3 regions of the Kitasatospora sp. NPDC088779 genome follow, and region 2 is predicted to be linked to each of the others. Evidence: riboswitches for the same ligand, from Rfam matches in the RefSeq annotation. Region 2 holds a riboswitch; each other region holds the start of a gene.
What was found. A riboswitch is a leader RNA that binds a small molecule or an ion and turns the genes downstream of it on or off. The one in region 2 is predicted to bind cyclic di-AMP.

Region 1: another riboswitch for cyclic di-AMP. It lies ahead of AB0P03_RS20955 (transglycosylase family protein); the one in region 2 lies ahead of AB0P03_RS13055 (NlpC/P60 family protein).
Region 3: another riboswitch for cyclic di-AMP. It lies ahead of AB0P03_RS01605 (glycoside hydrolase family 16 protein); the one in region 2 lies ahead of AB0P03_RS13055 (NlpC/P60 family protein).

What each region holds. Positions count from the first base shown of each region.
Region 1 covers NZ_JBFBHW010000020.1:137,537-145,234, reverse strand. The annotation lists gene AB0P03_RS20975 (Ppx/GppA phosphatase family protein) at 1-520, opposite strand, end outside; partial or broken gene AB0P03_RS20970 (DUF501 domain-containing protein) at 676-1,191, opposite strand; gene AB0P03_RS20965 (septum formation initiator family protein) at 1,163-1,675, opposite strand; gene eno (phosphopyruvate hydratase) at 1,907-3,193, opposite strand; gene AB0P03_RS20955 (transglycosylase family protein) at 3,461-4,378, opposite strand; cyclic di-AMP (ydaO/yuaA leader) riboswitch at 4,384-4,551, opposite strand; gene AB0P03_RS20950 (cytochrome P450) at 4,762-6,057, opposite strand; gene AB0P03_RS20945 (SDR family NAD(P)-dependent oxidoreductase) at 6,322-6,747, shown strand; gene AB0P03_RS20940 (MazG family protein) at 6,765-7,698, opposite strand, start outside.
Region 2 covers NZ_JBFBHW010000011.1:119,663-127,360, reverse strand. The annotation lists gene AB0P03_RS13085 (aminotransferase class V-fold PLP-dependent enzyme) at 1-1,244, shown strand, start outside; gene AB0P03_RS13080 (Lrp/AsnC ligand binding domain-containing protein) at 1,272-1,553, opposite strand; gene AB0P03_RS13075 (rhomboid family intramembrane serine protease) at 1,595-2,377, opposite strand; gene AB0P03_RS13070 (hypothetical protein) at 2,579-2,842, shown strand; gene AB0P03_RS13065 (NYN domain-containing protein) at 3,145-4,491, shown strand; gene AB0P03_RS13060 (NlpC/P60 family protein) at 4,692-5,726, shown strand; cyclic di-AMP (ydaO/yuaA leader) riboswitch at 6,065-6,214, shown strand; gene AB0P03_RS13055 (NlpC/P60 family protein) at 6,225-7,370, shown strand; gene AB0P03_RS13050 (NlpC/P60 family protein) at 7,597-7,698, shown strand, end outside.
Region 3 covers NZ_JBFBHW010000002.1:635-8,332, forward strand. The annotation lists gene aceB (malate synthase A) at 4-1,656, opposite strand; gene AB0P03_RS01595 (IclR family transcriptional regulator) at 1,845-2,642, shown strand; gene AB0P03_RS01600 (hypothetical protein) at 2,962-3,447, shown strand; gene AB0P03_RS01605 (glycoside hydrolase family 16 protein) at 3,467-4,846, opposite strand; cyclic di-AMP (ydaO/yuaA leader) riboswitch at 4,849-5,015, opposite strand; gene AB0P03_RS01610 (lipase) at 5,274-6,626, opposite strand; gene AB0P03_RS01615 (MoaF N-terminal domain-containing protein) at 6,836-7,165, shown strand; gene AB0P03_RS01620 (alpha/beta hydrolase-fold protein) at 7,259-7,698, opposite strand, start outside.

The DNA of each region.
Region 1 (7,698 bases), on a different contig from region 2:
AGTGCCGCTCGGTGAGCCGGACGCAGCCGATGTCCACCGAGCGCGCCGCCTGCACGTCCGCACCGCCCAGCACGAACTCGGTCGAGCCTCCGCCGAGGTCGAACACCAGGTACGGCGCCGGGAACTGGCCGCCGGTCAGCTCCTTGGTGGCGCCCACGAAGGACAGGTGCGCCTCCTCCTCGCCGCTCACCACCTCGGGCTCGACGCCCAGGATCGCGCGCACGCCCTCGACGTACTCGTCGCTGTTCTCGGCGTCCCGCGAGGCGCTGGTGGCGACGAAGCGGGTGCGCTCCGGGCCCACCCCGAACCCGGCGATGACCTCCCGGTACTCGCGGCAGGCCGCGAAGGTGCGGGCCAGCGCGTCCGGGTGCAGCCGGCCGGTCTGGTCCACGCCCTGGCCCAGCCGATTGATGATCATTCGGCGGTCGAGGTCGGTGATCTCCCCGGTGGCCGGGTCCAGGTCGGCGACCAGCAGCCGGATCGAGTTGGTGCCGCAGTCGATCGCGGCCACCCGGGTCATGCTCACGCGGACTCCCCGGCGTCGGACTCCTCGGCGGCCCGCTTCTTCGCGGCGCGCTCGGCGGCCTTCTGCTGCTTGGCCTCGATCACGGCCTGGTGGTCCTGGTCCTTGGCCCGGTTGCGGGCGACCCGCTCACCGGCGGCCTCGACCTCGGCCGGGGAGACGCAGGGGCCCTTGGCCCACCAGTCCTCCAGCAGGCCGATCGCCTCGTCGCCGAGCGGGTTGACGCCCTCGCCGGCCGCCAGCGAGTGGCCGACCAGCACGTGCAGGCACTTCACCCGGTCCGGCATGCCGCCGGCGCTCGGGAAGCCCTCCAGCACCTCGATGGCATCGCGCCGGGCGATGTAGTCCTCGTGCGCCTTCTGGTAGGCGGCGGCCAGCTCCGGGTCCTCGGCGAGCCTGGCGGTCTGCTCCTTCATCACGCCGTCCGCCTCCAGGGTGCCGATCAGCGAGGCGGCCTTGGGGCAGGTCAGGTAGTACAGCGTCGGGAACGGCGTGCCGTCCGGCAGTCGGGGGGCCGTCTCCACGACGTCCGGGTTGCCGCAGGGGCAGCGGTGCGCCACGCCGCGCAGGCCGCGCGGCACCCGGCCGAGCTGGGCGGCGATGGCGGCGACGTCGGCGTCGGAGACGGCGGGGTGGTTCTCAGTGGTCATGGGGGGAGGTGTCTCCAGCGGGGGACGGTGGGAGCGGACGGGGGGAGGCGGGGGCCGGGACGGCGGCGTCGGTGGTGTCGGCGGCGTCGACCGAGTCCCAGATGCTGGCGTACCAGGGCTTGGCGGCCCGCGCCGAGCCGCCTGGCGCGCCGTCGGAGGCGGCCGGGGCGGCGCCGGCAGCGACACCGGAGGCGGACGACGAGGGCCGGGCGGCGGCCTGACCGGCCGGATCCACCGCGATGTACGGGGTCTCCCCCGGCATCGCGTAGTGCAGCCGGACACGGGCCTGCGCCTTGACGTACTCGGGGTCCTGCCAGCGGGCCTTCTCCCGGCGCAGCTGCTCGACCTGCTGGCGGGAGCGGTCGGCCTTCGCCTGCTGGGCGGAGATCTCGGCGCGCTGGGAGATGAACTGCCGCGTCGGGTAGGCGAGGATCGCCACCAGCGAGCAGAGCACCAGGACGAGGACGGTCGCCCGGCTCGTGAAGCGAGGCCGGGCCGCCAAGCCCGGGATCCTCCAGCCTGCCATCTCCCGTTCCCCTCCTGGTCGCGACGGTGCCCCGCCGTCCACCCTACGGGGTGAACGGCGGGGCACCGGTCAGGCGTGCTCACCGGTCGGCGGAGCGACCGTGCTCGCTGCTCCGAGGAGCGGCTGAGCCTGCTGCTCCGCGGAGCGGCCGTGCTTGCTACTCCGCGGAGCGGCTGTGCTGGCTATTCCGCAGAGCGGCTGTGCTTGCTATTCCGCGGAGCGGAAGCGCGGGAAGGCGCCGCGGCCGGCGTACTCGGCGGCGTCGTCGAGGATCTCCTCGATGCGCAGCAGCTGGTTGTACTTGGCGACGCGCTCGGAGCGGGCCGGGGCACCGGTCTTGATCTGGCCGCAGTTGGTGGCGACGGCCAGGTCGGCGATGGTGACGTCCTCGGTCTCGCCGGAGCGGTGCGACATCATGCAGCGGTAGCCGTTGCGCTGGGCCAGCTCGACGGCGTCCAGGGTCTCGGTCAGCGAGCCGATCTGGTTCACCTTCACCAGCAGCGCGTTGGCGGTGCCGGTCTCGATGCCCCTGGCCAGGCGGGCCGGGTTGGTGACGAACAGGTCGTCGCCGACCAGCTGGACCTTGTCGCCCAGCTTGACGGTCATGGCCTTCCAGCCGTCCCAGTCCGACTCGTCCAGCGGGTCCTCGATGGAGACCAGCGGGTAGGCGTCGACCAGCTCGGCGTAGTACTCGATGAGCTCGGCGGCGGAGATGGCCTTGCCCTCGAACTGGTAGGCGCCGTCCTCGTAGAACTCGGACGCGGCGACGTCCAGGGCGAGCGCGATGTCACGGCCGGGCACGTAGCCGGCCTTCTGGATGGCCTCGGTGATGAGGTCCAGGGCCTCGCGGTTGCTGTCCAGGTTCGGCGCGAAGCCGCCCTCGTCGCCGAGGCCGGTGGACAGGCCGCGCTCCTTCAGCACGCCCTTGAGGGTGTGGTAGACCTCGACGCCCCAGCGGACGGCCTCGGAGAAGGACTCCGCGCCGATCGGGGCGATCATGAACTCCTGGATGTCGACGTTGGAGTCCGCGTGCGAACCGCCGTTGAGGATGTTCATCATCGGAACGGGCAGCACGTGCGCGTTCGGGCCGCCCAGGTAGCGGAACAGCGGCAGGTCGCTGGCCTCGGAGGCGGCGTGCGCCACGGCCAGCGAGACGCCCAGGATCGCGTTGGCGCCGAGCGAGGACTTGTCCGGGGTGGCGTCCAGGTCGAGCATGGCCTGGTCGATCAGGCGCTGCTCGGTGGCGTCGTAGCCGACCAGCTCCGGGCCGATCTGCTCGATGACGGCCAGGACGGCCTTCTCCACGCCCTTGCCGAAGTAGCGGTTCTTGTCACCGTCGCGCAGCTCGAGCGCCTCGAAGGCGCCGGTGGAGGCACCCGACGGGACAGCGGCACGGCCGGTGCTGCCGTCGTCGAGGCCGACCTCGACCTCGACCGTGGGGTTGCCACGCGAGTCGAGGATCTCACGGGCTACGACGACATCGATGGACGGCACGAGGCATCTCCTTGCGGAAGCAGGGTCCGGCTGACGTTGGGTGCTGCCGGCGGGACGATTGCGGAGTCGTTACGACCAGAGCCTAACCGCCCCGGCCCCCGGGGCCGCGCTGGCCTCGGTCCCGTCTCAGCGTGTGGCCCGGCTACCCGCCAGTAGTTCACCTGCTTGCCCGATCGAAGCGGGCGAATACGGGGGAATGCGGGCGAAGGGGGACAGGTCCCGTCCCCCTTCGCCCGCAGGGCGCGGGCCGTTCAGGGCCCGGGCCGCTCAGCCGAGGTGCAGCACCTGGCCGGGCATGATCAGGTTGGGGTTGCCGCCGACGGTGCCGCGGTTGCCGTCGTACACCGACTGCCAGCCGCCGGACACGCCCTGGGCGGCGGCGATCGTCGACAGCGTGTCGCCGGCCCTGACGGTGTAGTCGTGACCGCCCTGCGCGGCGGCGGGCTGCGCGGCCGGGGCGGACTGCGCGGGCTGCGCGGCGCGGGGCGCGTACTGCGGCTGGGCGGCGGGCTGGCCCGCGTACTGCTGGTAGACGCTCTGGTGGCTGGTCCAGTACCAGGCGCCGTTGTTCTGGTACCAGTACACCTTCGCGTCGGCGTCCCAGCCGGCCTTGCCGGAGAAGCCCTGGGTCTGCGGCTGCGTCTGCTGCGGGGCCTGCTGGACGGGCTGCTGGGCGGCCGGCTTCGGGGCGGCCTGCTTGACCGGCTGCTGGGCGGGCTTCGGGGCCTGCGCCTGCTGGGTCAACTTGGCGGCGGACTGCTTGGCGGGCTTGGCGTCCGTAGAGGTGTCCACGGAGGCCGGGGCGCCGCCCTTGCTCAGGCCGGCCTTCTGGGAGCAGACCGGCCAGGCGCCCGGGCCCTGCGAGGCCAGCACCTTCTCGGCGACCGAGATCTGCTGCGCCTTGCTGGCCTGGTTGGCCTGCGGGGCGTAGGAGGTGCCGCCGTACGCCTTCCAGGTGCTGGGCGTGAACTGCAGGCCGCCGGAGAAGCCGTTGCCGGTGTTGATGCTCCAGTTGCCGCCGCTCTCGCACTGGGCGACGGCGTCCCAGGTGGAGGCCGGGGCGGCGGAGGCGCCGGTGGCGGTGAGGAGCGGCATCGCGAGTCCGACGCCGGCCACACCGGCGACGGCGATGGCCTTCTCGGTCTGGGTGCGACGGCGGTGGCGGCCGGTTCCAACGAACAGCATGAAGAGGTCCCTCTCCGCACGCCTGCGAGGTGAGCTGTCGGGTTCGGACCGGGAGGTGGCCCGGCCGCCGAAAGCGGAAACGATTCCGCTCGGGCGGCTTCACCCCAAGCCGTCGGGGAACGGCAACAAACCTGGTTCCCCCGCCCCTGCCCAGGGTCTGGTCGATTTCCCGTGACGCGGCGGGCAGGATTCGGCGTTCCGCGCACGAGGTCCGCAGCTGCGAACTCCAGGGAGAGTAGACAGATCATCAGACCAATAACAAGCTCATATCACCGATATCACACACAAATTACGGCGCGTGGTCAATCGCCTACCAGCGGCGGCGGTATGTCCGGATTGATGCGGGTTCAGGCCTGGCTCCACGGGCCGCCGGAGACATGCCGTCAGCGTGTCGGGGCGTCGGTCGGCGTGACCGGCGGCGCGTGCGGAGAGCAGGTCTCCGGAGTGAATTCGACCGGGAGTTCCCGCAGGCCACGCATGATCAGGCCGCCCCTCCAGCGCAGGTTCTCCGGGTTTTCCGCGAGCCGCAGGTCCGGCAGCCGGGAAAGCAGCGTGGCCAGTGCGCTCCGCCCCTCCAGGCGGGCCAGCGGGGCGCCGATGCAGTAGTGGATCCCGTGGCCGAAACCCAGGTGCGGATTGTCCGTGCGGGCCAGGTCCAGGGTGTTCTCGTCCGCGAACCTGGCCGGATCGCGATCCGCCGCGGCCAGCACCACCAGCACCGGATCGCCCACCGGGATGTCCACCCCGCCGATCGACAGCGGCCGCGTCGCGAAACGCCACGTCGCCATCTCCACCGGCCCGTCGTAGCGCAGGAGTTCCTCGATCCCGGTCTCCAGCAGCGCCGTCTCGCCGCGCACCACCGACTCCTGCAGCAGCCTGCGCTGCTCCGGGTTGCGCAGCAGCGCGTACGTGCCGTTGCCGATCAGGTTGACGGTCGTCTCGAACCCCGCGAACAGGAGGATGAACGCCATCGCGGCGGCCTCGTTCTCGTTCAGGTGCTCGCCGTGGTCGCTCGCCCGGATCAGGCCCGAGATCAAGTCATCACCCGGATCCGCCCGCTTGCGGTGGATCAGCTCCAGCAGGTACGCCCGCATCCGCTTCACCGCCCGCCCCACGCCGCCGCGTTGGCCGCCGCCGTGCCGGATCATCATCCCGGCCCAGTCCCGGAAGTCGTCCTGGTCCTCGGCCGGCACGCCCAGCAGGTCGCAGATCGCGTAGATGGGGAGCGGGAACGCGAACTCGTGGATCAGGTCCGCCGAACCGCGCTGCGCGAAGCCGTCGATCAGCCGGTCCGTGAGCTGCTGCACCCGCGGCTCGAACTCCGCCACCCGGCGCGGCGTGAACGCCTTCGACACCAGCCGGCGCAGCCGGGTGTGGTCCGGCGGGTCGATGTTCAGCAGATGCGTCATCAAGTCCGCCTGGCGTTCCCCCGGAATTCCCACCCGCCCGGTGCGGTGCGCCTGCTCGCTGTGGTGCGCCGGGTTCTTCGACAGCCGGCCGTCCGCCAGCGCCTGCCGAGCGTCCGCGTAGCGGGTCACCAGCCAGGCCTCCACCCCGCTCGGCAGCGTCGTGCGGTGCACCGGGGCGTGCTCGCGCAACCAGGCGTAGGCGGGGTACGGATCGGTGGCGAACTCCCAGGTGAAGAGCTGCGGGGCGGCGGGATCGGGCTGCACTGGCATGCGTCGACCGTATCCGGTGGGTCGGGGCCGCACCGCCTCCGGCGGACGCGACCGGCGGGGCCGGATCGTCGACACCCGGCGGACGGCCCGCCAACGCTCCGTGGACGCCCCGTGGACAGCTCTTGGACAGCTCTTGGCCGGGTGGCGGGCGTGACCCTGGTCACCTGAGGGGTAATCCCTGTTGCGGAGGGTCAGGACCTGCCTACGATCCTCCGCAGAAATCGTGGGCGCCGGTGCGGTGTCGCCCACAGGGAGGAGCAGACCATGCGGGTCAGCGGGGCAGTCGTCGTCATCGCGGTACTCGACGGCGGATCGGGAGCCGAGCTCGCCCGCCGGTTCGCCGCCGCCGGCGCCGCCGGAGTGCTGATCGCCGACCAACGTGCGGGCGTCGCCGAGGACCTCGCCACCGAACTCGACCGGCCGGGATGCCCCGTCGTCGGCGTCGGCGGCGACATCCGCCGCCCCAGCGACGTCGCCGCCCTCGTCGACACCGCCGAGAAGCACCTCGGCCCCATCGACCTGTTCTGCGTCGCCGGCCCCGACGGCGAGCGGATCGTCTCGCTCGCCGAACTGCCCGCCCGCCTCGACCTCGAACGCCTCGCCGAACTCCTCGCCCTCGTCGGCGAGGCCATCGGCGAAGTCGTCCCCCGGCAGCGGCGGCCGATCGAGAACACCGCCACGGCCGCCTGAGGCCCTGCCCGGGCCCGCTACTCGCCGACCGGCCCGAGGCCCTCGGCCGCGCGCACCGCGTCCCGGTAACCGCGCGCGGCCGAACGCAGCGCCGCGTCCACGTCCACCCCGGCGTCGTGCGCCCGCTGCGCCACCGCCAGCAGCAGCCGGCCCGCCGACTGCGCCGTCAGCTCCGCCGGCAGCGCGTACGGCTCGTCCGGCACGCCCGCGAAGCCCGCCCGGCGCACCCGCGACACCAGCTTCGCCGCGTACGCCAGCGACGGCAGCCCGGCCGGCACGCCGTCCAGCACCGACTCCCGGTCCGCCTTCTCGGCCGCCTTCAGCTGCTCCCAGTTCGCCTCCACCTCGGCGGCGCCCTCCGCCTCGACGTCCCCGAACACGTGCGGGTGCCGGTACATCAGCTTCTCGACGATGTCACCGGCCACGTCGTCGATCGAGAACGCCTCCGCCGGGTGCTCCTCGGCGATCCGGGAGTGGAAGAACACCTGGAGCAGCACGTCGCCCAACTCCTCGCGCAGCGTCTCCCGGTCCCCCTCCTCGATCGCCTCGACCAGCTCGTACGCCTCCTCGACCAGGTACTTCACCAGGCTCTCGTGCGTCTGCTCGGCGTCCCACGGGCAACCGCCCGGCGAGCGCAGCCGGTCCATCACCGACACCAGGTCCAGCAGCCGCGCCCCCGGCAGGTCGTACGACCCCGGCAGCACCTCGATCTCCGGCACCTCACCGGCGTGCTCCACCGCCAGCCGCGCCAGCGCGTCCGTCAGCCCCGGATCCCCGTCCGGGCTGCCCAGCCACACCGTCGGCCCAGCCCCGCCCGGCTGCCCGGTCAGCAGCCGCGCCAGCGCCGGTGCCGACCCCGCCGCCACGACCTCGACCTCCACCCCGGCCTGCCGCACCGCCGCCACCTGCGGATGCCCCGCGTCCCCCGCCAGCACCCGCCCCGCCGACCGC
Region 2 (7,698 bases):
GGGACGACGTCTCCGCCTACGCCCCCTACTACGGCAGCGTGCACCGCGGCGCGGGGTACCTCTCCCAGCTGTCCACCGACCTGTTCGAGCAGAGCCGCCGCACCGTCGCCGAGTTCCTCGACCTGCGCGAGGGCGACCAGGTGGTCTTCACCCGGGCCACCACCGACTCGCTGAACCTGCTCGCCTCGGCCGTCCCGGCCGGGACCCGGGTGTTCGCCTTCGAGACCGAGCACCACGCCTCGCTGCTGCCCTGGGCGCACGCCGGGCTCGACGTCCACTACCTGCGCGCGCCGCGCTCGCACGCCGAGGCGGTCGCCGCCCTGGACGCCGCGCTCGCCGAGGCGCCCGAGGGCCCCAAGCTGCTCTGCGTCACCGGAGCCTCCAACGTGACCGGCGAGCTGTGGCCGGTCGCCGAGCTGACCGGGACCGCGCACCGGCACGGCGCCCGGGTGGTGCTGGACGCCGCCCAGCTGGCCCCGCACCACCGGGTCTCGGTGCGCGAGCTGGACGTCGACTGGATCGCCTTCTCCGGCCACAAGATCTACGCGCCCTTCGGCGCCGGCGTGCTGGCCGGCCGGGCGGACTGGCTGGACGCGGCCGACCCGTACCTGGCCGGCGGCGGGGCGACCCGGACGGTGGCCCGGGGGACCGACGGCTCGGTGGCCGTCCAGTGGCACTCCGGTCCGGCCCGGCACGAGGCCGGCTCGCCGAACGTCATCGGCGCCTACGCGATCGCCTCGGCCTGCCGGGCGCTGAGCGAGGCGGGCTTCGACGTGCTGGAGGCCCGGGAGCGGCAGCTGATCGCCCGGCTGACCGCCGGGCTGGCGGAGATCCCGCAGGTCAAGGTGCTGACCCTGTTCGGCGCCGAGGCGGCCCGGGTGGGCGTGCTGTCCTTCGTCGTCCAGGGCTGGAACAGCTCGCACTTCTCGGCCGCGCTGTCCGCCGAGTACGGCATCGGGGTCCGCGACGGCCTGTTCTGCGCGCACCCGCTGCTGCGCACCCTGCTCGGGGACGAAGAGGTCTCCCCCTCCGAGTGCGGGGCGCCCGAGCCGTCGCTGCCCGGCGAGCGCAGCCTGAACGCGATCCGGGTGAGCTTCGGGGCCGGGACCCCGGACGAGCACGTCGACCGCTTCCTGACCGCCGTGCGCGAGCTGGTCACGGACGGTGCCGCGTGGAACTACCGCAACGAGGGCGGGCGCTGCGTCGCCACCGTGCAGGTCGACCGGGGGCGTCAGCAGGGCTGAGGGGCCCGGTCGGCGGGGCCGAGGGGCCTACTCGTCCAGGCCGAGGGCGAAGGCGGCCTCGAGGTCGTGCTGGGAGTAGGTGCGGAAGGCGATCTGGGTCTCGGTGTGGGCCACGCCCGGGACCTTGTTCAGCCGGCCCGGGATGACCGCGGCCAGATCGTCGTGCCGGCGCACCCGGACCATCGCCACCAGGTCGTAGCCACCGGTCACCGAGTACACCTCGCTGACGCCCTCGATGGCCGCGATGGCTTCGGCGATCTCCGGGATGCGGTCGACACTGGTCTTGATCAGGACGATGGCGGTGATCACTGTTCGGGCTCCTTTGTGGGGTGCCGCCAGCGTATCGGGCGTCAGCCGGGTCGTCTCGGGGGGTGGCTGACCGCCGTGCAGGCGTAGAGGAAGCCCGCCGAGAAGCCGATCACGTGAACCAGATAGGCCACCCCGGGCCCGGCCGAGTGGACCGACCACCACTGCAGGGCGAACCAGAGGCCGAGCACCAGCCAGGCCGGGAAGCGCAGCGGCAGGAACAGCAGCAGCGGGACGAGCGTCGTCACCCGGGCGCGCGGATGGAAGCGCAGGTAGGCGCCGAGGACGGCGGAGATCGCGCCGGAGGCGCCGATCAGCACCCGGGTGGAGCCCGGGGAGTGCGCCTCGGCGAGGGCGAAGCCGTACGTGGCCAGGCTGCCGGCGGCCAGGTAGAAGACGGCGAACCGGGCCCGGCCCAGCCGCCGTTCGACGGTGGGGCCGAAGACGTGGAGGAAGAGCAGGTTGCCCAGCAGGTGCAGCCAGCCGGCGTGCACGAAGAGCCCGGTGAGGACGGACAGCGCCGGGTGCTTGCCCGGGGTGGGCGCGGCCGGGCAGCCCGGGGCCGGGTCGGGGGCCTGGGCCAGCTGCTCGGCGGTCAGCGGGCGGCCGGCCAGCACCTCGGCGGGGATGACGCCCCAGCGCTGCTCGTACCGCTGCTCCGCGCAGAGCCGGGACTGGCCGGTGCCGTACAGCGGGTTGAGCCCGGCGGCCGGGCCCAGCAGGAACACCAGGGTGTTGACCGCGATCAGGGCGTAGGTGACCGCCGGGGCGGGCACGGACGGGTGCTCGCCCCGCGCGTCGGTGTGCCCGGGGGCCGTCAGTGCCATGCGGCCAAGCATCCCTCCGTGTCGGGCGTGTGACACGGCCTTGTACGGCAGGTGGACTAGCCCGCTCGTTCTCCTGACTGGTGGCCGGGATGGTTGCCTCAGGCAATAGGCTTGGGGCGGGCAATCCCGCCTCCCGCCGCCGACGCCGGGGCTCCGGGGGGAGCGCCTAGCCCACCCAGGGACCACCCGAGAGGACCCCCGATGACCGTCCCCGCCCTGACCGCCGAGACGCGCTGGCGCTGCACCCTGTGCGGAAACCTCACCCGCTTCGACGTGACCCGCACCGCGCGGGTCACCGAGTTCCTGCACTTCGACCTGGCCGGCGAGTCCAAGGTCGAGGAGACCGAGGTGCTGAGCGAGACGATCGAGTCGGTGCGCTGCCGCTGGTGCAACGCCGTGGACCAGGTCGAGCTGGTGGCCCGTCCGGGCGCCGAGAACGCGGAGGCCTCCGCCGACCAGGGCTGACGCCCGACGGCGCGGGGGCGGGTGCGCGGCGCGCCTGCCCGCCGCGCTGGGACAATACAGACAGGACGCACGGAGCGTGACGACAGGGCGGCGGCCGCGGGCCGTGACCCCGTAGGACCAGGATCGGAGCCGAGGACGTGGTGGACGCAGCGAGGGAGCCCGCCGAAGCGCAGGGGCTTCAGCCCGCTGCGGCCGTGCAGGCGCGGGCCGCCGACGCGGCTCCGTCCGAGCCCGCGGCCGTCGGCGGGGCGGCGGGTTCCGATGAGTCGGTGGGCTCCGGCGGGGCGGCGGGTTCCGGCGAGGTGGCGGGTTCCGGCGAGGTGGCGCCGGAGCGTGGTGCCGAGAAGCTGGACCGGCCGCTGCCCGAGGGCGTGCGCCGGCGCGTGGTCGGCCTGGCCTCGGACGCGCTCGGCGGGCTGCCGCCCGGCGAGCTGCCGCAGAGCCTGCGCCAGTACGTCAAGTTCACCCCGGCCCGGCGGGCCAAGTACGCGGCCACGGCGCTGGCCGCGGCGCTGGAGTCGGAGCCGGCGTTCCGGGTGCGGATAGCGGAGCGGCTGAGGCTGGGCCAGCCGGACCTGGTGAAGGCGTTGGAGTCGGGCAGCGTTCCGGGCGCCGCCGATCCGATGGACGTCGCGGCCGCCGCCTACCTGGTGCGGTCGGCCGGCTGGAGCCGGCTGGTGGCCGAGGCCGGGGAGGAGGCCGAGCGGGCCGGCGCCGAGGGCGCGGCCGCCGAGGCCACCCGGCTGGCGGAGAAGTTGCAGGCGGAGCTCGCCGAGCTGCGGTCCGCCGCCCGGGCGGACCTGGAGCGGCAGCGCGCGGAGTCCGAGGACGTCCGCCGGGAGGCCGAGTCGCTGCGGAAGAAGGTGCGCTCGCTGGAGAGCGACACCCGCCGGGCGCAGGCCGAGACCAGGCGGCTGACCGCCGAGCTGGAGGCCGCGAGGGCGCAGGCGGCCGCCGAGCGTGGCGCCGCGGAGTCCGAGGCGCGGCGGCTGCGGCACCGGGTCGGCGAGCTGGAGACGGCGGCCGAGCAGGGCCGCCGGTCGGCCCGCGAGGGCCGCAGCGTCGAGGACATGCGGCTGCGGCTGCTGCTGGACACGGTGCTGCAGTCGGCGCAGGGGCTCCAGCGGGAGCTGGCGCTGCCGGTCTCCCAGATCCGGCCGGGGGACCTGGTGGAGGCGGTGGTGCCGGGTGCGGCCTCGCCGCACGACGTGGCCCGGCGCGGTCTGGCCGACGACGATCCGGCGCTGCTGGACCAGCTGCTGGCGATCCCGCAGGTGCACCTGGTGGTGGACGGCTACAACGTGACCAAGACGGGCTATCCGACGCTGCCGCTGGAGCAGCAGCGGATCCGGCTGCTGGGCGGGCTGGCGATGCTGGCCCAGCGCACGCAGGCGGAGGTCACCTGCGTGTTCGACGGGCAGGACCTGGACGTTCCGGTGATCATGGCGCCACCGCGCGGGGTGCGGGTGCGGTTCAGCCGGACCGGCGAGACCGCGGACGAGCTGATCCGCCGTCTGGTGCGGGCCGAGCCGCAGGGTCGTCCGGTGGTGGTGGTGTCCACCGACCGGGAGGTCGCGGAGGGCGTGCGGAAGGCCGGCGCGCGCCCCGTGGCTTCCGTTCTGCTGCTGAACCGGCTGGCGCGGCCCTGACGGCTGCCGCGGCGGGATGAGGCCTGGTCAGCGCCCGGTTTGCGGCGGTGTGCACATCCAGTGAAGCCTGCGGGGGAAGTGGAGTTCACGCCTTCGGGGGAGTGGCAAAACCCGTGGATCTTCCCTAGGGTGTGGCGTCAAACCTATTTTCCGGATTCTCACCTGATCGGGTGAGGCCGATGGAAGAAGGAGCAATTCCCTTGGCCTCCCACCGCCGTCCCAAGCAGCCGAGCCGCGCCCGGGTCTCCGTGCTCACCGCTGCCGCGGCGACCGCGGTCGCCCTCTCCGCGCAGGTCGCCGCGCACGCCGCGCCCCAGCCGAGCAAGACCGACGTCAAGGCGCAGATCGACCAGCTCCAGCAGGATCAGGAGCAGGCGGCGGAGAAGTACAACGGCGCCAAGGAGCGGGCCGACCAGCTCCGCAAGCAGTCCGACCAGCTGCAGGACAAGGTGGCCCGCAGCCAGGACGAGATGACCCAGCTCCAGACCGGCCTGGCCGGCGTGGCGGGCGAGCAGTACCGCACCGGCGGCATCGACCCGTCCGTCCAGCTGATGCTCTCCTCGGACCCGTCGGGCTACCTGGAGAAGGCGTCCAGCGCCCAGCAGGCCAGCGCCAGCGAGTCGGAGGCGCTCAAGGGACTGCTGGACCAGCAGCGCCGGCTGGACCAGGAGAAGTCCGAGGCCGCCGCCGTCCTGGCCTCGCTCGACTCCACCACCAAGGACCTGAACCAGGCCAAGACGGACGTCAACCAGAAGCTGAAGGCCGCGCAGGACCTGCTGAACTCGCTCAGCGCCTCCGACCGCGCCGCGCTGCGGGCCCAGCAGCAGCAGGACGACCGCGCCTCGCGCGGCAGCGACCGTGCCGACCTCGGCAGCCTCCCGCAGGCCGGCGGCTACGCGGGCGTGGCCGTGGCCAAGGCGATGAGCAAGCAGGGCTCGCCGTACGTGTGGGGCGCCACCGGCTCGACCACCTTCGACTGCTCGGGCCTGATGGTCTGGGCGTACGGCCAGGCCGGCGTCTCGCTGCCGCGCACCTCGCAGGAGCAGGGCAACGTCGGCACCAAGGTCTCGCTGGACCAGGCCCAGCCGGGCGACCTGGTCATCTACGGCGCCGACCGGCACCACGTCGGGATGTACATCGGCAACGGCATGGTGGTGCACGCGCCGCACACCGGCGACGTGGTGAAGGTGATGAAGGTCGACGCGATGCCGATCAACACGATCCGCCGGGTCTGACGGCCCGACACGCCCGAAGGGCCCCGTCCGGGCCTGTGATCCACGCCACCCTCCGACCGGGGGTGGCGTTCGGGTTTTGTCCGCAGCGCGAGTCCCCGGTGAAGAGTGATCAGCTTTGCGTACGGCGGTGATCACTATGTGTCATATTCACAAAAGAACTTTGGTCTTCTTCCGTCTTTTTTCTGACAAGGATTTGAACGGATCACGGTTCAGTTACTAGGGTCGTGCCCCGAACCACCGCACTCCCGATCGCCCAGCCAGGGTGACGGCGGTGGTTTCCGTCGAGTTCGTGACGCAGCGGGGCGGGCCCAGTGCCTGCCCGACGGGGAGCCCAGCAGTCGGGGGTGCTGTCGAACGGAGCCGGGGAACCACGTTCCTCCGGGGTGAATCGGCGCCAGGTCGGCCGGTGGAACGGCCGTGAGGCGTCGTAGGGCACGCTTCCGGCCCGAACCCGTCAGCTCACCCGGTAGACGGCGTAGGAAGAAGGAGTCCGCCTTCGTGGCGTCCCATCGTCGTCCCAAGCCCGCCAGTCGCACCCGGGTCTCGATCCTGACCGGCTTCGCCGCGGCGGCCGTCGCGCTGTCCGCGCAGTCCGGCGCCCACGCCGACCCGCAGCCGACCAAGGACCAGGTCAAGGAGCAGGTCGACCAGCTCAACGAGCAGGCCGAGGTCGCGACCGAGAAGCTCAACGCCGCCCAGGAGAAGCAGCAGCAGCTGCAGAAGCAGGTCACCGACCTGCAGGACCAGGTGGCGCGGCAGCAGGGGCAGGTGACCGACCTCCAGGGCGGCCTGGCCGAGATCGCCGGCGAGCAGTACCGCAACGGCGGCATATCCCAGACCGTCCAGCTGATGTTCTCCGCCAGCCCGGACACCTTCCTGAGCCAGGCCGACACGCTGAACCAGGCCGGTGGCACCCAGAAGGGCCAGCTCAAGCAGCTCCAGGACGAGCAGCGCAAGCTCGACCAGGTGCGCTCCGAGGCCCAGGGCAAGCTCGCCGAGATGGAGACCACCACCCAGCAGCTGAAGAGCGCCAAGGACGAGGTCCAGGGCAAGCTCAAGGCCGCGCAGGACCTCTTCAACACCCTGTCCGAGCAGGAGCGCCAGGCGATCCGCGCGGCCGAGGAGAAGGCCGCCGCCGAGGCCAAGGCGAAGGCCGACGCCGCCGCGAAGGCCGCCCAGCAGCAGGCGGCGGCCCAGCAGGCCGCCGACCGCTCCTCCCGCGACAACAGCCGCACCGACCTGAGCGCGTCGCAGGCCCCCGCCGCGCCGGTCACCAAGCCGAGCGCCGGCAGCTCGCGCGGCGCCGCGGCGCTGTCCATCGCCGCCTCCAAGATCGGCAGCCCGTACGTCTACGGCGCCTCCGGCCCCGGCTCCTTCGACTGCTCGGGCCTGATGGTCTGGGCGTTCAACCAGGTCGACGTCTCGCTGCCGCGCACCTCGCAGGAGCAGGCCCACGCCGGTACCCGGATCGGCACCGACCTCTCCCAGGCCCAGCCCGGCGACCTGCTGATCTTCTACGGGGACGCCCACCACGTCGGCATCTACGCGGGCAACGGCCAGGTGCTGCACGCGCCCAAGCCGGGCGCGTCGGTCCGCTACGAGGCCGTCGGCAACATGCCGCTGACCTCCATCGTGCGGGTCTGATCCCCGCTCAGGCCCTCCCAGGCCCGGCCTTCCACCACGGAAGGCCGGGCCTGCGGCTTTTCCGGCGCATCGGACTGATGTCCGATTGCGGGTCAAATATTCGGGTTGGCAGGGGTTTGGACTCGGTTGCCCGGACTCGCTAACGTCTGCCACCGGACTCCGCTTCCAGGGCCGCCCGCGTTGGGGCGGCGGCGGGGCCCACCGCCGGATCGGAGCCGCTGCCGCCATGCCCGTGCACCGTCGTTCCCAACTGCTCGCCCGTGCGCTGGTGCTGACCGCGGCCGCCGCCACCGCCCTGGGTGTGACGACGGGCGGCAGCGCCCAGGCC
Region 3 (7,698 bases), on a different contig from region 2:
GACTCAGCCCAGCAGGGGAAGCGCGGGGAGGGTCAGGAAGTCCGCGAACTCCTCGGCCAGGGCGACCTGTTCGAAGAGCTGGGCGGCCTCGCGCCAGCGGCCGCCGGCGTACGCGTCCGCACCCAGCTCGGCCAGGAGTTCGGCCAACTCCGCGGCGACCAGGGCGCGGACGAGGTCCGCGGTGGCCTTCTCACCGGTGTCGGACAGGACGACGCCGTTGTGGATCCACTGCCAGATCTGCGAGCGGGAGATCTCCGCGGTGGCGGCGTCCTCCATCATGTTGAAGATGCCGACCGCACCGAGGCCGCGCAGCCAGGCCTCGATGTAGCGAATGCCGACCTGGACGGCGTTGTGCAGCCCCGCGTGGGTGCAGCTGCCGTCGGCGCCGGCGATGTCGAGCAGCTGGGTCGCGGTGACCGGCTCGGAGGGCCCGGGGTGGTCCTTCTGGTGGGGGCGCTCGCCGAGCACCGCGTCGAAGGAGGCGCGGGCGACCGGCACCAGGTCCGGGTGGGCGACCCAGGAGCCGTCGAAGCCGTTGCCGGCCTCGCGGTCCTTGTCCGCCTTGACCTTCTCCAGGGCGGCGGCGTTGACCTCCGGGTCCCTGCGGCTGGGGATGAACGCGGCCATGCCGCCGATCGCGTGGGCGCCGCGCTTGTGGCAGGTCTGCACCAGCAGGCGGGTGTAGGCGGCCATGAACGGCGAGGCCATGGTGACGCTGTTGCGGTCCGGCAGGACGTACTGCTCGCCGGCGTCGCGGAAGTTCTTGACGATCGAGAACAGGTAGTCCCAGCGCCCGGCGTTGAGGCCGGCCGCGTGGTCGCGCAGCTCGTAGAGGATCTCGTCCATCTCGAACGCGGCGGTGATGGTCTCGATCAGCACGGTGGCGCGGACGGTGCCGTGCGGGATGCCGAGCGCGGCCTGGGCGTGGGTGAACACGTCGTTCCAGAGCCGGGCTTCGAGGTGGCTCTCGGTCTTCGGCAGGTAGAAGTACGGGCCGGAGTTGGGGTCCTCGGCGCCCTTGGCGAGCAGCCGGGCGGCGTTGTGGAAGAAGTACAGGCCGAAGTCGAGGAAGGCTCCGGCGACCGGGGCGCCGTCGACGAGCAGGTGGTTCTCGTCCAGGTGCCAGCCGCGCGGGCGGACCACGACGGTGGCGAGTTCGGCGGCGGGCTTGAGGGCGTACGCCTTTCCGGCGGAGGTGGTGAAGTCGATCCGGCCCTCGAAGGCGTCGATCAGGTTGATCTGGCCGCTGACCACGTTCTCCCAGGTCGGGGAGGTGGCGTCCTCGAAGTCGGCGAGCCAGATCCGCGCGCCGGAGTTGAGGGCGTTGATGACCATCTTGCGGTCGGTGGGACCGGTGATCTCGACCCGGCGGTCCTGGAGCGCGCGGGGCGCCTCGGCGACCTTCCAGTCGGCGGCCCGGACGTCGGCGGTGTCGGGGAGGAAGTCCAGCGTGCCGGCTCTGGCGATCTCCGCCCGGCGGGCCTTCCGCCCGGCCAGGAGCTCCTGTCGGCGCCCTTCGAAAGCGCGATGGAGGCCGACGACGAAGGCGACCGCCTCCGGAGTGAGCACCTCCTCCGCCCGGTGAACGCGCGGACCGGCGACAGTGACGACCGGAGCAGCGGGGGAGGCGCCGACGGGTCCCTGTTCTGTAGCCATGGGCAGGACACTCCTAAGCGGTTGAGCCTGGCGAAGGGAGCTCCGGTGGGAACTTCCTTGATCGGAACCCACCTGTCGGCGGGTTCGATTCTGTAAGGTGGAGACTAGTTTCCGCGATACAGAATTTCAACGGTTTGTTGATGTGATCGCCGGGACTCTACTCCTCCCCGACAGCGAAGGGAACGCCGGTGGTTTCGACCCCCGACACAGCATCGACGACCAGCCCGGACCGCGCGACCGGCGGCGTGCAGTCCGTCGAGCGCGCCTTCCAACTCCTGGAGGCGCTGGCCGACTCCGGCGGCGTGGCCACCCTCAGCGAGCTCTCCGCCAGCTCCGGCCTGCCGATGCCGACCATCCACCGCCTGGTTCGTACCCTCGTCCAGCAGGGCTATGTACGCCAGGACACCGCGCGTCGCTACACCCTCGGCCCCCGGCTGATCCGCCTCGGCGAGACGGCCGGCCGGCTGCTCGGCAGCTGGGCCCGCCCCTACCTGGCCGAACTCATGGAGGCCACCGGCGAGACCGCCAACCTGGCGGTGCTGGAGGGCGGCGAGGTGGTGTACGTCGGGCAGGTGCAGTCGCGGCGCTCGATGCGGATGTTCACCGAGGTCGGCCGACGGGTGCAGCCGCACTGCACGGGCGTTGGCAAGGCGCTGCTGGCCCAGCTCCCCGAGGACGAGGCGCGCGCCGTCCTGGGCCCCAACCCGCTGCCCGCGCACACCGAGTACACCGTCACCGACCCGCAGGAGCTGCTGCACCAGCTCGCCGAGGCTCGCGAGCGCGGCTACGTGGTCGACGACCAGGAGCAGGAGATCGGCGTCCGCTGCATCGCGCTCGCCGTACCGGGCGCGCCGACGCCCACCGCCCTGTCGGTGTCCGGCCCGGAGGCCCGCATCCGGGCCCTGGAGGAGCAGGCCGGCACGTCCTCGCTGGTGCCGGTGATGCATCACATCGCGACCCGGCTGGGGCAGGTCCTCGCACCCTGACCCGTCGCCACCGCCCGCTTCACGCACGGGAAGTCGATCCGGTCGACTTCCCGTACGTACGCTCCCCCGTTCGGGCGGACGCCGAGCGGGTTGCACCGGCCCCCGGCGCAGGCTCCGCCACCCTGGTGCGGACGCGGCCCGCAGCGGCGCGGGCGGCCGGGGCCCCGGGACAGGGTGGACGACGATGACGTACAGGCGTTCGACAATGCGAGGCGGGTCCGGGCAGGGCGGGTCCAGGCGGGGCGGGTCCGGGCAGGCCAGCAGGCTCCGCGGATTCCGCGCGGCCTCGCTCGTCGCCGCGATGGCGGCCGGCTGTTCGGTGGCGACGCTGACCGCCGGCCCGTCCTGGGCGCTGCGGCGGCCCGAGCCCCGGCCGGCGGTGGACACGGCAGCCCCCACGGCGTCCCGCTCCGATCTGGAGGTGGTCCGGCTCGACCCGGACGCCGCCCCGCCCGGCGGCACCACCACCGTCCACGCCTTCATCGCCAACCGCGGCCCGGACACCACCGCCGCACCGTTCACCGTGCTGGTGACGCTGCCTCCCGGGGTCTCCCCAGTGGGCCCGTACTTCCCCGAGGACTGCGAGGTGCGGCTCAACGGCCGGCAGGTGCGCTGTGTCTTCCCGGCCGGACTGCCCCCGCTGCGCAGCGCGACCGCGCTGGTACCGGTGCGCCTCTCCCCGGACCTGCGGATCGGCAAGCTCACCGGCGGCTCGGTCTCGGTGCGCGGCGTGGACGACCCGGACGAGGGGAACAACCGGCAGCCGTTCGACATCACGGTGGTCGAGACGGCTCCCGGTTCCTGACCCGGAAGCCCCGAAGGCCCTACCGGTACACGCGGACGTAGTCGGCGGCGAAGGTGATCGGGGCGGTGCCCTGCGGCGCCGGGTGGTACTTCCCCGCGCCGACCGACAGGTTGAGGATCAGGTACGCCGACCAGTTGGCGCCGACGCCCTTGCCGTCCGAGAACACCTTGGCGCCGTTGACGTACCAGTCCACCGAGGTGGCGCCGTAATAGGTGCCGATGGTCACCCACTGGTCCTTCGCGACGGCGCCGGCGTCGGTGTAGTACTTGGGGTTGCCGGGGTTGACGTGGTTGGTCAGCTCCAGCAGGTTCGGGTTGTCGGGGTGATACTCGAAGGAGTCGACCTCCCCGTTGCCGTTCTTCCAGGTCCAGAAGGCCGGCCAGGCGCCGGAGCCGGACGGCAGCTTGACCCGGGTCTCGGCGTAGTCGCCGGTCCTGACCTGGAAGCCCTCGCTGGAGCCCTCGGTGGTCAGGAAGCCGGTGTTCCAGGCCTGCTTGCCGTTCTCCAGCGTGGTGGTGCCGGGCGCGGCGGTGAAGGTGGCGACCCCGTTCGCGACGCTGACGTTGTTCTTGTTCAGCAGGTCGAGCTTGTTGTCGTCCGGGTTGTGGTTGCCGTACTTGTACGCGGTGCTCTTGTCGCCGACCCAGCGCGAGCCCCAGCTGATCGGGCCGTTGAACTCGTCGGACCAGGTCAGCGACTTGCCGGCGACCGGGGATGCGGGGGTGCCGGCCGACGGGCTGGCGGTGGCGCTCGGGCTGCTCGGGCTCGGGCTGCTCGTGCTCGGGCTGCTCGTCGGGGTCGGCTTCGCGGTGGGGGTCGGCTTCGCGGTGGGGGTCGGCTTCGCGGTGGGGGTCGCCGTCGGGGTCGGGGTCGCCGTCGGGGTCGGGGGCGGAGTCGGCGTCGTGGTGGGCGTCGGGGTCGGGGGCGGAGTCGGGGTGCTGGAGACCACCAGCTGCTGCGAGGCCAGGTTGTGCCAGGTCCCGCCGAGGTCCTGCCAGAAGCCGAACTGGGTGTACGTCCCGGCCGGCAGGGCGCGTGCGCCGCTGGTGAAGGACAGGCCGCTCGGGCAGATCTGCACATTGGAGGCGTTGCCCGGGAAGTCGAGGTTCGCACCGGCCGCGTTCCGGACGCCCACGCCGACGGTCTTCGCGGTGAAGCAGGCCGAGGAGTGGAGGGTCAGCGAGGCGGTGGCGGCCTGGTTGGCGACCATGGTCGCCGGGGCGAGCCGGTCCTGGGTGACGGTCGGGGCGGTGGCGGCCTGGGCGCCGGAGACGGCCGGCAGGCCGAGCAGTCCGGCGCCGGTGACGGCGAGCGCTCCGGTGACGGCGAGGGTGGCGTTGCGGCCCCGGCGGGAGGGGCGGGCGTGGCGCGGCGCGCGGCGCCGGGCAGGCTGGTGCATGGCAGTGTCCTCTGCGACGCCTGCGAGGTGAGCTGTCGGATTCGGGCTGAGGCAGCCCGGCCGCCGGTGGAAGCGGCTTCACCCCTAGCCACGGCCCGCACGCGGGAGCGTACGGGCCGGGCGCTGACCTTGGTTCCCCCGCTCCCGTCCGCTGTGGTGCTCGGTTGCCGGCCGGCGGGTGGACAGGACTCGGCGTCCCGGCGGCGGGGGTCCGCGAGGGCGGACGACGGTTGCAGGCTAGGCGGGCCGTCCGTGAACGGACAACCTGCCCGGGCCGGTTGTCGCACAGGTCACAGTGGTGTCGATCAACGACGCTGCGTGGTGGATCAGTTGGGACGGATCAGCGGAGCCGTCGAGCTGCCGAACGACGGATCGGCGAATCGACGGGTCACGGGTCCACGGGTCCACGGGTCCACGGGTCCACGGGTCAAGCGAGCCAGTTGTCGACCTGGCTCTCGGCCTCCGGTGCCCAGGCGAGTTCCAGGTGGTTGAGGCCGGTGAGCAGCCGGGTGCCGCCGATCGTCGCGATGCCGGTGGTGTCCAGGGCGCTCGCGGTGAACACGATGCCGTCGCTGGGCCCCCGGTTCTCGTTGAGCACGCCCGGGATGTCGGCGGACCCGCCCGCGAGCAGATAGGTGCGCACCGACGCGGGGACGCCCGCCTGTTGCAGCGGCGCGATCAGCGAACCGGCGTCGATCGCCGCCTGGATGCCCTGGCCGGAGGTGTAGAAGCCCTGGCCGCCGTAGTAGGTGGTCCACCAGTCCTGGGCGGTGCCGTCCACCCCGTACCGGCCGTCCCAGCGGGCGAGCAGCTGGCGCTGGCCCGGGTAGCAGTCGTAGCCGCCGGTGGGCAGCACGCCGAGGCAGGGCTGCGCCGTGTAGGTGCCGTAGCAGGTCATGTAGAGGTGCGGGGACGGCGCGTTGGCGGTGCCGCCGCAGGCCGGCCAGCTCGCGAGGTCGAACGACCAGCCGTGCGCGTACACGTAGTCGAGCCCGCCGTTCGGGCCCCCGAGGGTGATCAGGCGGCGCACGTCGCCCGCGTAGGCCCGCCCCCAGGACGGGCGCACCGAGGACACGTACGCCCGGGCGGCGACCTCGCCCTTGCTCCAAGCCACCACGTCCACCTGCGGGACGCCGAGGCGGGCCCGGATCAGCGCGACGGCGTCGCCGACGGCCTGCGCCTGGAGCAGGTTGTCGCCCTGCTTGTGGGCGAAGCCGATGGCGAACACCCGGTGGCCGGTGCCGGCGAGGTACTGGGCGAGGCCGGTGGACGGGCAGGCGGAGGCACCGCAGGTGCCGCTCTCCCCCGGGTTCGCCCAGGCGCGGTCGGCGTTGTCGTTGGCGCCGTGGACCAGCAGCACGGGGGTCGGACGGCTACCGGTGTCCCAGCCGGTCGCCGAGTACAGCAGGAAGCGGCTGGAGGAGGGCTGGCCGGTGCCGCCGAAGTACGTCCGGCGGGCGCCGTCCTGGTCGCCGCGGCCGTCGGCCGGGTACTGCTCGGTGCGGAAGCCGGGGGTGGTGTCGAGGTAGCGCTCGACCTTGGCCCAGCCGTTGCCGGGGGCGGGGAAGGCGGCTTCGAGGGTGAGCGGGGCGGTGGCCGCCTGGGCGGTGGTCTGGGCAGTGACGGTCTGGGCAGTGACGGTCTGGGCAGCGGTGGCCTGGGCGGGAGTGGGGGTGCCGAGGAGCAGCGCGGCGAGGGTGAGCAGGAGGGCGGACAACGCGGTGGGGGTGCGTCTGACGGCGGTGGGGGTGTGCCGCATGGGGGTGGGGGTGCGTCTCATGGGGGTGGACGGTAGGACCGGCCGCCGGCGGGCGCCCAGGTGCCCGCCGCACACCGCGCCGGCCTGCGCGGTGGCGGCCGGTGCCGTGGCGCACCGTCCACGGGTGCGCCCACCCGGCTCACCGGGTCGGATAAATTGGAGGTCCGACATCTTCCGCAGTGCACAAGACCGCCGTGCACGGCCCCACAGGAACGAGGTACCGCCCCACCATGACCGCGCCCCTGCCCGCCTTCGCCGGCCGCACCTACCTCTTCCGGGCCGACAACGGCGCGGCCTTCCGCAACACCTACTCGGCCGACGGCAGGCGGCTGCGCTGGGAGGGCCTCGGCGAGTCGGCGGGCCAGTGGGAGGACGTGCGGCTGCACGTCGCCGAGGTGGCGCCGGAGATCTACTTCATCAGCTGGACCGAGGAGAGCGGGATCACCGTCAGCCACGTGATGGACCTCGGCCGGCTGACGGTACGCGCCTTCTGGACGTACGAGGGCGAGGGCGGCCGGGTCGGCGAGCTGCACACCGGGACGCTGGAGCGGGTGGCCTGAGCCTCACCGCTCCCGCGCCCCCTCGCTGTCCGTCGGCTTACTCAGACTGTCTGAGCAGACTGCCTGCTCAGACAGTCTGCTCGGGCGGCCTGCTCAGGCAGCCTGGTTCGGGACCTTGAGGTGCTGGGACATCCACTCCAGCGAGGACGGCAGCAGCGCGCTCCAGGTCTCGAAGTTGTGGCCGCCGTTCTCCAACATGCTGTAGGAGACCTTCATCGGGGACTGCACGGCGTCGACGAAGGCCTCGGTGTCGCGCCGGTAGTCGCCGTCGCCCTTCTTGGTGCCGGCCAGCAGCACGGATACCTTGGGCTGCGGCAGGTTCTTCAACCGCCACATCAGGTTGGCCTCGTCACGACGCTGCTTGCTGCCGCCGAACAGGTCGCCCGTGGTCGGGTCGTCGGCGGCGTCGTAGTAGGCGGAGAGCGCGACGGCGGTCGGAAAGACGTCCGGGTGGCGCATGGCCAGCTTGAGGGCGCAGTAGCCGCCGGTCGAGTTGCCCATGAAGGCCCAGGCCTGCGGGTCGGAGGAGACCC